DNA from 2 places in the Streptomyces sp. NPDC051243 genome. Region 2 is predicted to be linked to the other one. Evidence: predicted binding sites of a transcription regulator. Region 2 holds the regulator's gene; the other holds the start of a gene.

Region 1 (7,433 bases), on a different contig from region 2:
CCAACAGGCCGTACGCCGCGGACTCCAGGTCAGGATGGACCTCCCGGGCCATCTCGCCCTGCTTGGCCCTGGCGCGCCGGAACAGGACCGTCAACTCGCGTTCGAGATCGAGGAATTCGGGCTGGTCCATGCCACGCTCGGGCACTCCCCCGGCAGGGTCGCCCCCGGGCCCGACTCGCCGACCCTCGCCGTTTCCGTCTTCGCGCACGTCAGCCCCTGCCTCGTGTTTCCCGGTCCGGAAAGTTTCCTTCGACCGCCGTCGTCGCCGCAGCTCCGCCAGTATTTCGCAGGCCCAGACCAAAGGCAGCCTCCGGACCCCCTTCCACCTGCGCTTCTCCGTGCCTGGCTTCTCCACCAGGGGCTTGACCGGCATGCACACGCCACCATCCATGACCCCAATGGCGGCCGCACCCCTACGCGTTTTCCCACCGAGCACCACCGAGCCTTCGGAGGCACGCTTGTGCCCGTGCACCGACCCGAACCGCTCCGCACCCGGCGCGCGCACCTCGCCGGGCTCCTGCTCACCGCGATCCTGTCCCTCGTCCTCGCCACCCAGCCCTCCCCCGCGTCCGCGGGCGACGACACCCCACGCCGGGGTTCCGCGTACATGGGCATGGGCGTCATCGCCCACGACGGCGTACACGGCGTCCCCCCGGGGACCATGGCCACCAAGACCGAAGGCGTGGACGTCTCCAGCCATCAGCGCAACGTCGCCTGGTCGACCCTGTGGAACAGCGGGGTGAAGTGGGCCTATGCGAAGGCGACCGAGGGGACGTACTACACCAACCCCTACTTCCCCCAGCAGTACAACGGCTCCTACAACGTCGGCATGATCCGCGGCGCCTACCACTTCGCGACCCCGGACACCACCAATGGCGCAACGCAGGCCAACTATTTCGTCGACCACGGCGGCGGCTGGTCCCGCGACGGCAAGACCCTGCCCGGCGCCCTGGACATCGAGTGGAACCCGTACGGCGACACCTGCTACGGCAAGACGCCGAGCGCCATGGTCACCTGGATCCGCGACTTCGTGAACCAGTACAGGGCCCGCACCGGCCGCGCCCCCGTCATCTACACGGCGACGAGCTGGTGGAAGCAGTGCACCGGCAACTACAGCGGTTTCGCCTCGGCCAACCCGCTGTGGATCGCCCGGTACGCGACGGCGGTCGGAGAGCTGCCGGCCGGGTGGAGCTACTACACGATGTGGCAGTACACGTCCTCCGGACCGACGGTCGGGGACCACAACAGGTTCAACGGAGCGCTGGACCGCGTCCGGGCATTGGCGAAGGGCTGACCCGTCGCCGTACGGCGGAATGTCGTACGGCGAAGGCCCGGGCCTCCCTCACGGGACCCGGGCCTTGCCTGTCCGGACGCGTCCGTCACGCCGCGACCGGAACCTCCGGAGCCACGCCGTCGGCGGCCGGCGACAGGGCCAGTTCCAGGACCTGGCGGACGTCGGTGACGGCGTGGACGTCGAGCTTGTCCAGCACCTCCGCGGGGACGTCGTCCAGGTCGGGCTCGTTGCGCTTGGGGATGACGACGGTCGTCACCCCGGCGCGGTGGGCGGCCAGGAGCTTCTGCTTCACGCCGCCGATCGGCAGCACCCGGCCCGTCAGCGAGACCTCGCCCGTCATCGCCACGTCCGTGCGGACCAGGCGGCCCGACAGCAGCGAGGCCAGCGCCGTCGTCATCGTGACGCCCGCGCTCGGGCCGTCCTTCGGCACCGCGCCCGCCGGGAAGTGGATGTGCACGCCCCGGTCCTTCAGATCGGCTACCGGCAGCTCCAGTTCGGCGCCGTGGCTGCGCAGGAACGACAGGGCGATCTGCGCGCTCTCCTTCATCACGTCACCCAGCTGGCCGGTCAGCGTCAGACCTGCCGCGCCCGTCTCCGGGTCGGCCAGCGACGCCTCGACGAACAGCACGTCCCCGCCCGCTCCGGTGACCGCGAGGCCGGTCGCCACGCCCGGTACGGCCGTACGGCGCTCCGCCGGGTCCTGGGCCGACTCGGGCACGTGGTGCGGCCGGCCGATCAGGCCGCGCAGGTCACCGTCGCCGATCGTGAACGGCAGCTCCCGCTCGCCCAGTTCGTGCTGAGCCGCCACCTTGCGAAGCAGCCTCGCGATGGACCGCTCCAGGTTGCGCACGCCCGCCTCGCGCGTGTACTCGCCGGCGAGCTTGCGCAGGGCGCCCTCGTCGATGGCGACCTCGTCCGTGTTCAGGCCCGCTCGCTCCAGCTGGCGCGGGAGCAGGTGGTCACGGGCGATGACGACCTTCTCGTCCTCGGTGTAGCCGTCGAGGCGGACCAGCTCCATCCGGTCGAGCAGGGCCTCGGGGATGGCCTCCAGGACGTTGGCGGTGGCCAGGAAGACCACGTCCGACAGGTCCAGCTCCACCTCCAGGTAGTGGTCCCGGAAGGTGTGGTTCTGCGCCGGGTCCAGCACCTCGAGGAGAGCCGCCGCCGGGTCGCCCCGGAAGTCGGATCCCACCTTGTCGATCTCGTCGAGCAGGACCACCGGATTCATCGACCCGGCCTCCTTGATGGCCCGCACGATCCGGCCGGGCAGCGCGCCGACGTACGTACGGCGGTGACCGCGGATCTCGGCCTCGTCGCGGACGCCGCCGAGGGCGACCCGGACGAACTTGCGGCCCATGGCGTGCGCGACGGACTCGCCGAGCGAGGTCTTGCCGACGCCGGGCGGGCCGACGAGCGCCAGTACGGCACCGCCGCGCCGTCCGCCGACGATCCCGAGCCCCCTGTCCGTACGGCGCTTGCGCACCGCCAGGTACTCGGTGATCCGCTCCTTCACGTCCTCCAGACCGGCGTGCTCGGCGTCCAGCACGCCCTTGGCGCCCTGGATGTCGTAGGCGTCCTCGGTACGGGAGTTCCACGGCAGTTCCAGAACCGTGTCCAGCCAGGTGCGGATCCACGACCCCTCGGGCGACTGGTCGCTCGTCCGCTCCAGCTTGTCGACCTCCTTGAGCGCGGCCTCGCGGACCTTCTCCGGCAGGTCGGCGGCCTCCACGCGGGCGCGGTAGTCGTCGGACTCCTCGCCGTCCTGCTCGCCGTTCAGCTCGCGCAGTTCCTTGCGCACCGCCTCCAGCTGACGGCGCAGCAGGAACTCGCGCTGCTGCTTGTCGACGCCCTCCTGGACGTCCTTGGCGATGGTCTCGGCGACGTCCTGCTCGGCGAGGTGGTCGCGCAGTTGCTGCGTGGCGAGCTTCAGCCGGGCCACCGGGTCGGCGGTCTCCAGGAGCTCCACCTTCTGCTCGGTGGTCAGGAAGGGCGAGTAGCCGGAGTTGTCGGCGAGGGCGGAGACGTCGTCGATGGCCTGCACCCGGTCCACGACCTGCCAGGCGCCGCGCTTGCGCAGCCAGGCGGTGGCGAGGGCCTTGTACTCCTTCACCAGTTCGGCGACCTGTCCGGGCAGCGGCTCGGGCACGCTCTGGTCGATGTGGGTGCCCTCGACCCACAGGGCGGCTCCGGGGCCGGTCGTTCCCGCACCGATCCTCACCCTGCCCCGGCCCCGGATCAGTGCGCCCGGGTCACCGTCGGCCAGCCGGCCCACCTGCTCGACGGTGCCGAGCACACCGGTGCTCGCGTACGTCCCGTCGATGCGTGGGACCAGCAGCACCCGTGGCTTCCCGGGCTGGGACCGGGCGGCGGCCTGCGCGGCCTCCACGGCGGCGCGTACATCGGCGTCGTTCAGATCCAGCGGGACCACCATTCCGGGCAGCACGACCTCGTCGTCGAGCGGCAGCACAGGCAGGGTGAGCGGTGTGGACGTCGAAGCCATGATCTCCCCTTCGGCAGTCAAGTTGAGTTATGCCGACTCAATGCACGGGGGAGCCCGAATGTTCCCAGGCCTCCGTTCGCTGTGAGCGATCACCCGGCACACATGCCGTGACCTCAGGTTTCCCGGACAACGCGGATATGCGGATATTCGGTTGCCCATGCCCCGTCCCCTCGCCGACCGTCTTCCCGTGACAGACAACGAGACCCTTCTCGCCGCCTACGACGGCCAGCTGCGTGGCGCGCCCCCGACCCCGCCCTCGGGCGTGACGTACGAACAGGACGGCCCGCTGCTGCGGATCGTCGGCGGATTCCGGGGCCTCGTCAGCGGCCCGCGCTCCCTCGGCGTGCGCGGCGCCGAACTCGACCGGCTCATCGCCCGGCAGCGCGACTACTTCGCGGCGCGCGGCGAGGCGGTGGAGTGGAAGACCCGGTCCCACGACGACCCCGCCGACCTCACCGACCGCCTGCGTGCGGCGGGCTTCGCGCCGGAGGACGAGGAGACGGTGCTGGTCGGACGCGCCGCCGACATGGCCGCACGAGAGCCGCTCCTGCCGGAGGGGGTGACGCTGCGTCGGGTCACGGCCGACGCGGACATGCGCCGTATCGCCGCGATGGTGTCGGCCGCGTGGGGCCAGGACTGGAGCTGGCTCGCCGCCGATCTGAGCGGCCGTGTCGCGTCCGCGCCCGACGAGATCGCCGTCTATGTCGCCGAGGCGGACGGCGAGGTCGTCTCGGCGGCCTGGCTGGTCTTCCGCGAGGGCACCGAGTTCGCGAGCCTGTGGGGCGGGTCGACGCTGGCCGAGTGGCGCGGCCGCGGTATCTACCGCGCCCTGGTCGCCACCCGCGCCGCCCTCGCCGTCACCCGCGGCGTCAGGTATCTGCATGTCGACGCGTCCGACGACAGCGCGCCGATCCTGCGGCGGCTGGGCTTCACCGCGGTGACCACCACCACGCCGTACGTCTGGTCACCCGAGGGCGGCTGACTCCGGTCCGTGCCACCGCCGCACCACCGGCCACATGCCGACCCCGATGACCAGGGCGATCAGATGCCCCCAATTGGTCAGCGGATCGGTGAGGTTGAGCAGGTCCTGGACCAGCATCCCGCAGAACAGCCCCAGTACGGGCCACCGCAGCCACGGCCGCAGCAGTCCGGCCAGCGCGCCGACGCTCGCCGCCACGCCGAAGCTGATGCCGTAGTCCAGGCGGTGCAGTGAGCTGTCGGGGAGGTGGCCGACGAGCACCGCGAGTCCGACGGGGCCCTCGGTCGCGAGGGTCGCCAGGACGTGCCCGGCCAGGAAGACAACGGCCGTGCGGGCACCGCCGATCCGCCGCTCCAGCGCGGTGAGCACGAGCAGGAAGCAGAGTGTGTACGGCGCCACGATCCCGCCCGCGACCCACAGCGCGCTGGCGAGCAGCACGAAGACGGGGGTGCTCACCAGGTGGGCCACATCGGTGCTGGAGCCCTGGTGGAGTGCGTGGACGAGGGCGGGGTCGGCGTAGGCGGCGACCAGGGAGGTGACGGTCAGTACGGCGGCGTAGGCGAAGGTGAACGGGGTGCCGGCGGGGGTGGGGAGCAGCCGCCGGGGACGGACGGCACGGGGTCGGGGTGCGGTGGCCTCGCGTGCGGGCGGCGCGGTGACGACCGGCGCCGGGGACGGCGGAGCGGTGGCGCTCAGGGGTCCGCGCTGGCGCGGCATCCCGTCCAGCAGCCCGGCGAGCTCGGGCAGGCCCGCCTCGCCGGACTCCGAAGCAGAGCCCGTCACACCCCCAGCCGCAGAACGTTCCAAGGTGAGGCGCTCCTTCCGTTTCCCTCAGCCTTGGTCCGCCGCCCGCCCGTGTCTGTGAGCGACGCCACACGGGACTCGATTCTCAGCAACCTCTCAAGAAGCTCACGCGTCTCTCCAGGACGCCCACGCGGGCGCCGGACGAGTTCCCGGCCCCGCGTCAACCCGGAGCGCTCTGCCGTACTCCCGGAGGTAATTCACTCGGCCCTCCCGGCCCCGGCTGCCAGGATGGCCGGATGCCCACTTCGTACGACACCCCTGAAGTACTGGACCGTCACGAAGGCCCCCACGGCGAGGTCGTGCTGCGGCGGCACGGCGATCAGCTCCAGATCATCGTGAACGGCTGCTTTCTGATGGACACCTCCGACGGGCGTTCGGAGCGGCTGCTCGTCGACGCGGCGCTCGCCTCGCTGGACGGGCGACCGGAGCCTCATGTGCTGATCGGCGGGCTCGGCGTCGGGTTCTCGCTCGCACATGCCGCCGCCGATCCACGCCCGGGACGGATCACCGTCGTCGAGCGCGAGAGCGCGATTATCGGCTGGCATCTTGACGGACCCTTGTCGCACTTCTCCGCCGGGGCCCTCGCCGATCCGCGCACCGAGATTCTGGAAACGGATCTGGTGGCGCATGTGCGTGAGACATCCGCCACGTATGACGCACTGTGTCTCGACATCGACAACGGGCCGGACTGGACGGTCACCGAGGGGAACGACAGCCTGTACTCGCCCGGTGGACTCGCTGGCTGCGCAGGGGCGTTGAGGCCCGGTGGGGTGCTTGCCGTATGGTCCGCCCAGCCGTCTCCGGAATTCGAAGAAACCTTGCGTAATGCCGGATTCCAACGGGTGCGTACCGAAGAGATCCCCGTTGCCCGGGGCGTTCCGGACGTCGTGCACCTCGCCGTACGACCTGGATAGCCGTGGCGCGGTGACTCCCCGTACTCTGCTTCTCTGACGCGGATCATTCAAGCGTCAATCGCAAGCATGCGCAGGCATAGCCAGTAAGCGGGATCACCCCACGGATTCCGGAAAGCAACTTTGGGGCGGGCGATGGAGCAGACACACACCTCCCACAACGGCACGGCGGCGACCCCTGGCGCACAGCGCCGGGTTCTCGTGGTCGAGGACGATCCGACCATCGTGGACGCCATCGCGGCCCGCCTGCGCGCCGAGGGATTCCTCGTGCAGACCGCGGGTGACGGCCCGGCGGCGGTCGACACGGCGGAGGCCTGGCAGCCCGACCTGCTGATCCTCGACATCATGCTGCCGGGCTTCGACGGCCTGGAGGTCTGCCGCCGGGTGCAGGCCCAGCGGCCCGTCCCGGTGCTGATGCTGACCGCGCGCGACGACGAGACCGACATGCTGGTCGGGCTCGGGGTCGGCGCCGACGACTACATGACCAAGCCGTTCTCGATGCGGGAGCTGGCGGCACGCGTGCATGTGCTGCTGCGCCGCGTCGAGCGCGCCGCGCTGGCCGCCACGACCCCGCGGTCGGGCATCCTGCGGCTCGGCGAGCTGGAGATCGACCACGCGCAGCGGCGGGTACGGGTGCGCAGCGAGGACGTCCACCTCACGCCGACCGAGTTCGACCTCCTGGTGTGCCTGGCGAACACCCCGCGCGCGGTGCTCTCCCGCGAGCAGCTCCTCGCCGAGGTGTGGGACTGGGCGGACGCCTCCGGCACCCGGACGGTCGACAGCCACATCAAGGCGCTGCGCCGGAAGATCGGCGCCGAGCGCATCCGTACCGTGCACGGCGTGGGCTACGCCCTGGAGACGCCGACGCCATGAGCGACGGCCCGGCCGCGGGAAGAGGCCCCGGGGAGCCCTGGGGCGGCGTACGTCCGTTCTCGATCAAGACCA
Region 2 (7,433 bases):
TTGCCTTAAGATCCGATCGTGTTATTCGTCTCAAAAGGGGTTATACGGCACTAACCTAGCTGCGTGCTGTACGGGATCGCCGCCGCCACCACCGCCCTCCTCCTCGCCGCCTTCCTCTCGGCGCTGTTCCGGCTGCCCGCGCTGCGCCTCGGCATCATCGACCGTCGGCGGCAGCGGCCCCTGCCGCTGCTCGGTGGCACGGCCGTCGTCCTCGCGACCTGCCTGGTCGTGGCCGGCTGGGAGTGGGCGGGGGTCGCCCCGCTGGGTCCCGAGATCAGGCGGTTGCTGATCGCCGCGGGCGCCGTCGCGCTGCTCGGGCTGCTCGCCGACCTGCGCCGGGTGAAAGCGCGGTTCCTGGCGGGCGGCACGGCGGTGGCGGCGGCCTTCGTGGTGCCGTACGGCGAGACGGGGTTCCTGCTGGGGGTGCCGGCCATCGGTCTGATCGTCCTCGTCGCCGTCGGTTTCAAGTCGCTCGACCACGCGGACGGACTGGCCGGGACCGTCGGGGTCGTCACCGCCTTCGGGGTCGGGGTGCTCGCGGCGGCCGAGGTGATGGACGCGCTCGCCGTGCTGCTGAGCGTGCTGGCGGCCGCGCTGACCGGGTTCCTGATGCACAACTGGCCTCCCGCGCGGATCGGGTTCGGGGCGTGCGGGTCCCTGTTCACCGGGTTCGTGCTGGCGGCGTCGGCCGTGATGACCCGGGCCGGACGGGATCCGGTGTCGAGCCTGGGCATCCTCTATTCGCTCACCGCCCTCGCCACCGCCGACGTGCTCCTGGTGGCGCTGTCCCGCCGGCTGGCCGGGCGGCCGCTGCTGCGCGGCGGGGCTCCCGACCATCTCGCCCACCGGCTGCGCCGCCTCGGCCTCACCCCGCAGGGCGTGACGATCCTCCTCGGGGTCGCCGCCTTCGCCGGGGTGCTCGTCGGCGTTCTCGTGCACATGGGATGGCTGGCGGTTTCCGGGCTGTACTGGGTGGCGGCGACCGCCCTCATCGCCGTACTCGGACTTCTGCGGATCAAGGTCTACGGGCCTCGCCGTCAACCCTATTTTCCCGTGGGGGAACCCTTTCGAACGTCCACGCACGCCACGTCTACGCAGGTCAGAGCCCAGTTGCGTGTAAGGAACGGATAAGAGTTGAGTGGGGTCGACTCAGCTCTGTTGACCGGGTGGCAGGCGTCATGCACACTTGAGTCCGTTCCACTCAAGTCAGCTGGAGGAATCAACCATGGCACGTGCGGTCGGCATCGACCTGGGCACGACTAACTCCGTCGTCAGCGTTCTGGAGGGCGGCGAGCCCACCGTCATCACCAACGCCGAGGGCGCCAGGACCACGCCGTCCGTCGTCGCCTTCGCCAAGAACGGCGAGGTGCTGGTCGGCGAGGTGGCCAAGCGCCAGGCGGTCACCAACGTGGACCGGACCATCCGCTCCGTGAAGCGCCACATGGGCACGGACTGGAAGATCGAGCTCGACGGGAAGCCCTTCAACCCGCAGCAGATCTCCGCGTTCATCCTCCAGAAGCTGAAGCGGGACGCCGAGGCCTACCTGGGCGAGAAGGTGACCGACGCGGTCATCACCGTCCCGGCCTATTTCAACGACTCCGAGCGCCAGGCGACGAAGGAGGCCGGCGAGATCGCCGGTCTGAACGTCCTTCGCATCGTCAACGAGCCCACCGCGGCGGCGCTCGCCTACGGCCTCGACAAGGACGACCAGACGATCCTCGTCTTCGACCTCGGTGGCGGCACCTTCGACGTCTCGCTGCTGGAGATCGGCGACGGCGTCGTCGAGGTGAAGGCCACCAACGGTGACAACCACCTCGGTGGTGACGACTGGGACCAGCGCATCGTCGACTACCTGGTCAAGCAGTTCCAGTCCGGTCACGGCGTGGACCTGTCCAAGGACAAGATGGCTCTGCAGCGTCTGCGTGAGGCTGCCGAGAAGGCGAAGATCGAGCTGTCCTCGTCCACCGAGACCTCGATCAACCTGCCCTACATCACCGCCTCCGCCGAGGGCCCGCTGCACCTGGACGAGAAGCTCACCCGGGCTCAGTTCCAGCAGCTGACGGCCGACCTGCTGGAGCGCTGCAAGACTCCGTTCTTCAATGTCATGAAGGACGCCGGCGTCTCCATCAACGAGATCGACCACGTCGTCCTCGTCGGTGGCTCGACCCGTATGCCCGCCGTCGCCGAGCTCGTCAAGGAGCTGACCGGCGGCAAGGAGGCCAACAAGGGTGTGAACCCGGACGAGGTCGTCGCCATCGGCGCCTCGCTCCAGGCCGGTGTCCTCAAGGGTGAGGTCAAGGACGTCCTGCTCCTCGACGTGACCCCGCTGTCCCTCGGCATCGAGACCAAGGGCGGCATCATGACCAAGCTCATCGAGCGCAACACCACGATCCCGACCAAGCGGTCCGAGATCTTCACCACGGCCGAGGACAACCAGCCGTCCGTGCAGATCCAGGTCTACCAGGGCGAGCGCGAGATCGCGGCGTACAACAAGAAGCTCGGCATGTTCGAGCTGACCGGTCTGCCGCCGGCCCCGCGTGGCGTCCCGCAGATCGAGGTGTCCTTCGACATCGACGCCAACGGCATCATGCACGTGACCGCCAAGGACCTGGGCACGGGCAAGGAGCAGAAGATGACCGTCACCGGCGGCTCCTCGCTGCCGAAGGACGAGGTCGACCGGATGCGCCAGGAGGCCGAGCAGTACGCGGAGGAGGACCACCGCCGCCGCGAGGCCGCCGAGACCCGCAACCAGGGCGAGCAGCTCGTCTACCAGACGGAGAAGTTCCTCAAGGACAACGAGGACAAGGTCCCCGGCGAGGTCAAGACCGAGGTCGAGGCCGCCGTCGAGGAGCTGAAGACCGCGCTCAAGGGCGAGGACACCGCCGAGATCCGGACCGCCACCGAGAAGGTCGCCGCGGTCTCCCAGAAGGTCGGCCAGGCCATGTACGCCGACGCCCAGGGCGCGCAGGCCGCGGGCGGTCCCGAGGGCGCCACCGCCGGTGGCAAGGCCCCTGAGGACGATGTCGTCGACGCCGAGATCGTGGACGACGAGCGCAAGGACGGTGCCGCGTGACGGAGGAGACCCCGGGCTTCGAGGAGAAGCCCGACGTCCCCTCCGGCGCGACCCCCGACGACGCCGAGCCGAAGGCCGCACCCTCTTCGAACACGGAGGGGGCGGCCCCGGCCGGGGACGTATCAGCAGCGGACGCCGGTCTGGTGGCCCAGCTGGACCAGGTGCGCACCGCGCTCGGCGAGCGCACGGCGGACCTCCAGCGGCTCCAGGCCGAGTACCAGAACTACCGCCGCCGCGTGGAGCGGGACCGGATCACGGTCAAGGAGATCGCCATCGCGAACCTCCTGACCGAGCTCCTGCCCGTGCTCGACGACATCGGCCGCGCGCGGGAGCACGGCGAACTGGTCGGCGGATTCAAGTCCGTCGCGGAGTCGCTGGAGACCGTCGCGGCGAAGATGGGTCTGCAGCAGTTCGGCAAGGAGGGCGAGCCCTTCGACCCGACGATCCACGAGGCCCTGATGCACTCGTACGCGCCGGACGTCACCGAGACGACCTGCGTCGCGATCCTCCAGCCGGGGTATCGCATCGGCGAGCGCACCATCCGCCCCGCGCGGGTGGCCGTGGCCGAGCCCCAGCCGGGCGCGCAGACCGTCAAGGAGGAGTCTGCCGAGGCGGCCGACGACAAGGAGAGCGGTGGCCCGGACGAGGGCTGACGTTGAACTGACGACGAGAGAGGAGGGACGTCGAGGATGAGCACCAAGGACTTCATCGAGAAGGACTTCTACAAGGTCCTCGGCGTCCCCAAGGACGCCACCGAGGCCGAGATCAAGAAGGCGTACCGGAAGCTCGCCCGCGAGTACCACCCGGACGCCAACAAGGGCAACGCCAAGGCGGAGGAGCGCTTCAAGGAGATCTCCGAGGCGAACGACGTCCTCGGTGACCCCAAGAAGCGCAAGGAGTACGACGAGGCACGCGCCCTGTTCGGCAACGGCGGCTTCCGCCCTGGGCCGGGCGGCGCGGGCGGCTCCTTCAACTTCGACCTGGGCGACCTCTTCGGAGGCGGCGCCCAGGGCCAGGGGGGAGCCGGCGGCTTCGGCGGCGGACTCGGTGACGTCTTCGGGGGCCTGTTCAACCGCGGCGGCACGGGCGCCACCCGTACCCAGCCCCGGCGCGGCCAGGACATCGACACCGAGGTCACCCTCAGCTTCACCGAGGCGATCGAGGGCGCGACCGTCCCGCTGCGGATGTCCTCGCAGTCACCGTGCAAGGCCTGCGCGGGCACCGGCGACAAGAACGGCACGCCCAGGGTGTGCCCGACCTGCGTCGGCACCGGCCAGGTGGCCCGGGGTTCGGGCGGGGGCTTCTCCCTCACCGACCCGTGCCCGGACTGCAAGGGGCGCGGCCTGATCGCCGAGCACCCGTGCCTTGAGTGCAAGGGCAGCGGCCGCGCGAAGTCGTCCCGGACCATGCAGGTCCGCATCCCCGCCGGGGTGTCGGACGGCCAGCGCATCCGCCTGCGCGGCAAGGGGGCGCCCGGCGAACGCGGCGGCCCGTCGGGCGACCTGTACGTCACCGTGCACGTCGACGCGCACCCCGTGTTCGGCCGCAAGGACGACAACCTCACGGTGACCGTCCCCGTGACCTTCACGGAGGCGGCCCTCGGCGGCGAGGTCAGGGTCCCCACCCTGGGCGGACCGCCGGTCACCCTGAAACTGCCGCCCGGCACGCCCAACGGCCGCACCATGCGGGCGCGGGGCAAGGGCGCGGTCCGCAAGGACGGCACCCGCGGAGACCTGCTGGTCACCGTCGAGGTGAGTGTCCCGAAGGACCTGACGGGGAAGGCTCGTGACGCACTCGAGGCGTATCGCGAGGCGACCGCGGACGAGGATCCGCGGGCGGAGCTGTTCCAGGCCGCGAAGGGAGCTTGATCGAGATGGACGGCCGTCGACGCAACCCGTATGAACTGACCGAGGAAACCCCGGTCTACGTCATCTCGGTGGCGGCCCAGCTCTCCGGCCTGCACCCGCAGACACTGCGCCAGTACGACCGCCTCGGCCTGGTGTCCCCGGACCGCACGGCCGGCCGGGGCCGGCGCTACTCGGCCCGCGACATCGAACTGCTCCGCCAGGTGCAGGCGTTGTCGCAGGACGAGGGCATCAACCTGGCCGGCATCAAGCGCATCATCGAACTGGAGAACCAGGTCGCGGCGCTGCAGTCCAGGATCGCGGAGATGCAGGCGGCCCTGGACGGCGCGGCGGCGGCGATGCAGCAGCGCGAGGCGGCGGTGCACGCGTCGTACCGCCGGGACCTGGTCCCGTACCAGGAGGTGCAGCAGACCAGCGCGCTGGTGGTGTGGCGGCCGAAGAAGGCCAAGGACTAGGCCGACGCAGGCACGCAGGCACGCAGTCATGCGAAGGGGCCCGGAGGTTCGCATCGAACCTCCGGGCCCCTTGCCGTTCCGTCAGGAAGCCGGCGGTACGGCGACGCTCACCAGCACCGGCTGTGACGTGGTGCCGTCCTCGCGGACGCCGACGACCTGGTACCACAGGGACGTTCCGGTCGGGACGTTCGCGTCGTAGAGCGGCTCGTAGTCCGAGTCCGGCAGGGCGTCGAAGGTGGCGGTCTGCGGGTTCCAGCGGGCGGCCCGGAACCTCACGTACTCCTCGGTGCCCGCGGGCGACGAGCCGTACACCTGCACATTGCCGGCCGCGGAGAGCGACGCGTAGGCCACGTGCGTGGCCCCGGCCGGCGTCTCCACCGTGGGCCGCAGATCGTGCTCGGTGACATGGACCGTGGTGCCCGCGCCGAGGTTCCCGGCGAAGTCCTGGGGCCGGACGACGTAGCAGAGGTGCTCGCCGTCGGCGACATTGACGTCCCGCCACGACGTCACGGCCACGCCGGTCTCGCCGAGCTTCGCGGTGTCCGTGCAGACGCCGTCGACGGTTGTGCCCCGCCACACGGTGTACCGGTGGAGATCGGCGTCGGCCACCTGCGACCAGGTCAGGGTCGTGCCCCAGTCCTCGCCGGTCGCGGTGACGGACGCCGGAGCGGCGGGCGCCTGCCGGTCGGTGCCGGTGGTGGCCGCCACCTCTCCGCTGCGCAGGCCCTCCTTGTCGTTGCTGTCGTAGCCGCTGACCGCGTAGCGGTAGGCGGTGTTGGTGCCCGCCGACCAGTCGGTGCACAGCAACTGCTCGGAGCCGTCCGGGAGGTCGCGCTCGCGCCAGCCGCAGCGATCGGTCACCTCGACCCAGTCGGTGCTCGTGCCCGTGGCGCGGTAGACCCGGAAGCCCATGTAGGAGCCGCCGGAGTCCCAGTCGGCGTTCCAGGTCACGGTGACCGCGCTGGAGTGCGGGAAGGCCTGGCCGATGGTGGGCGCGGCCACCAGACGGCGGGCGGCCTTGGCGGTGCTGTAGGCGGTGACCCGGCCGCTCGCGTCGATCGCCGCGACCCGGTACTCGTGCCGGGCGGAGCGCGTCACGCGGGTGTCGGTGAACGAGGTGCCGGTGGGCTCGAAGGTGGTGGCGGCCCCGTCGACGGAGTTCCACGAGCGGAGCACCCGGTACTTGACCGCCCCGGGCACCGCGTCCCAGTTCAGGGCGATCCCGGTGTCGGTGCCGGTGGCGGTGAAGCCGGTCGGCGTGGTGACGGCGAGGCTGGTCACGGAGGCGGTCGAGGTGGTGGCCGAGGAGTTGCCGGCCTTGTCGTACGCCCGGACCAGGTAGTCGTACGTCTCCCCGGTGGCGGGGGGAGTGTCGGTGTACGAGGTGGCGGTGGCGGCCAGCTGGCGCAGGGTCTGCCAGCTGGTGGTGCCTGCCACGCGCCGGTACACCCGGTAACCGGCCAGGTCCATCTCGGCGTTCTTCCGCCAGCCCAGCTTGGTCTGCTGGGTGGCGTTGGAGTAGGCGGCGGTGAAGCCGGCCGGGGCGAGGGGCTTGACCGTGTCGACGGTGGCGTCGGTGCGGGGGGCGTAGGCGAACTTGACCCTGGCGCTGCCGGTCCAGTTGACGTAGTCGACGCGGATGGTGTGCTTGCCGGACGGGATCGTCACGTTGACGGTCTTCGAGACGGTCGTGGAGGTGTTCTTCCACAGGTCGATCTTGCGCGCGCCGGTCGTGCCCGGGTCCAGGTAGACCCGGATGCCGTCCAGACCGGAGGCCGCGAAGGAGAACGGCCCTCCCGAGCCGAAGTCCCTCGTCACCGTCCAGCGGACGCCGAAGTTGTCGCTCGGCAGTCCGGAGGCGGGGGCGCCCGTGCCCCAGTTCTGGTCGATGGCGCTGTCGCAGTCGGTCTTCTTCGGGGTACCCGAGAAGGTGGTGTTCGCGAAGAACTGCCGCTTGAAGACCGGCGAGGTGCAGGTCGTCTCGGCGGAGGCGGGTGAAGCGACCGCGGTGAGCAGACCGCCGGCGGTCGCGAGCACGAC

The links. The regulator HspR, encoded in region 2, represses chaperone genes until heat shock. The targets are predictions, from matches to a motif close to TTGAGNNNNNNNNNCTCAA.
Region 1: the regulator HspR is predicted to act here: its motif matches at 3,817-3,835, upstream of lon (endopeptidase La).

The regions. Positions count from the first base shown of each region.
Region 1 is NZ_JBITES010000009.1:424,251-431,683, reverse strand. It holds gene ACIBAG_RS25070 (MarR family winged helix-turn-helix transcriptional regulator) at 1-208, opposite strand, end outside; gene ACIBAG_RS25065 (lysozyme) at 461-1,294, shown strand; gene lon (endopeptidase La) at 1,380-3,794, opposite strand; gene ACIBAG_RS25055 (GNAT family N-acetyltransferase) at 3,982-4,776, shown strand; gene ACIBAG_RS25050 (rhomboid-like protein) at 4,759-5,580, opposite strand; gene ACIBAG_RS25045 (spermidine synthase) at 5,814-6,491, shown strand; gene ACIBAG_RS25040 (response regulator transcription factor) at 6,624-7,361, shown strand; gene ACIBAG_RS25035 (ATP-binding protein) at 7,358-7,433, shown strand, end outside.
Region 2 is NZ_JBITES010000004.1:487,086-494,518, forward strand. It holds gene ACIBAG_RS12830 (MraY family glycosyltransferase) at 64-1,131, shown strand; gene dnaK (molecular chaperone DnaK) at 1,226-3,073, shown strand; gene grpE (nucleotide exchange factor GrpE) at 3,070-3,726, shown strand; gene dnaJ (molecular chaperone DnaJ) at 3,763-4,941, shown strand; gene ACIBAG_RS12850 (heat shock protein transcriptional repressor HspR) at 4,947-5,393, shown strand; gene ACIBAG_RS12855 (PA14 domain-containing protein) at 5,475-7,433, opposite strand, start outside.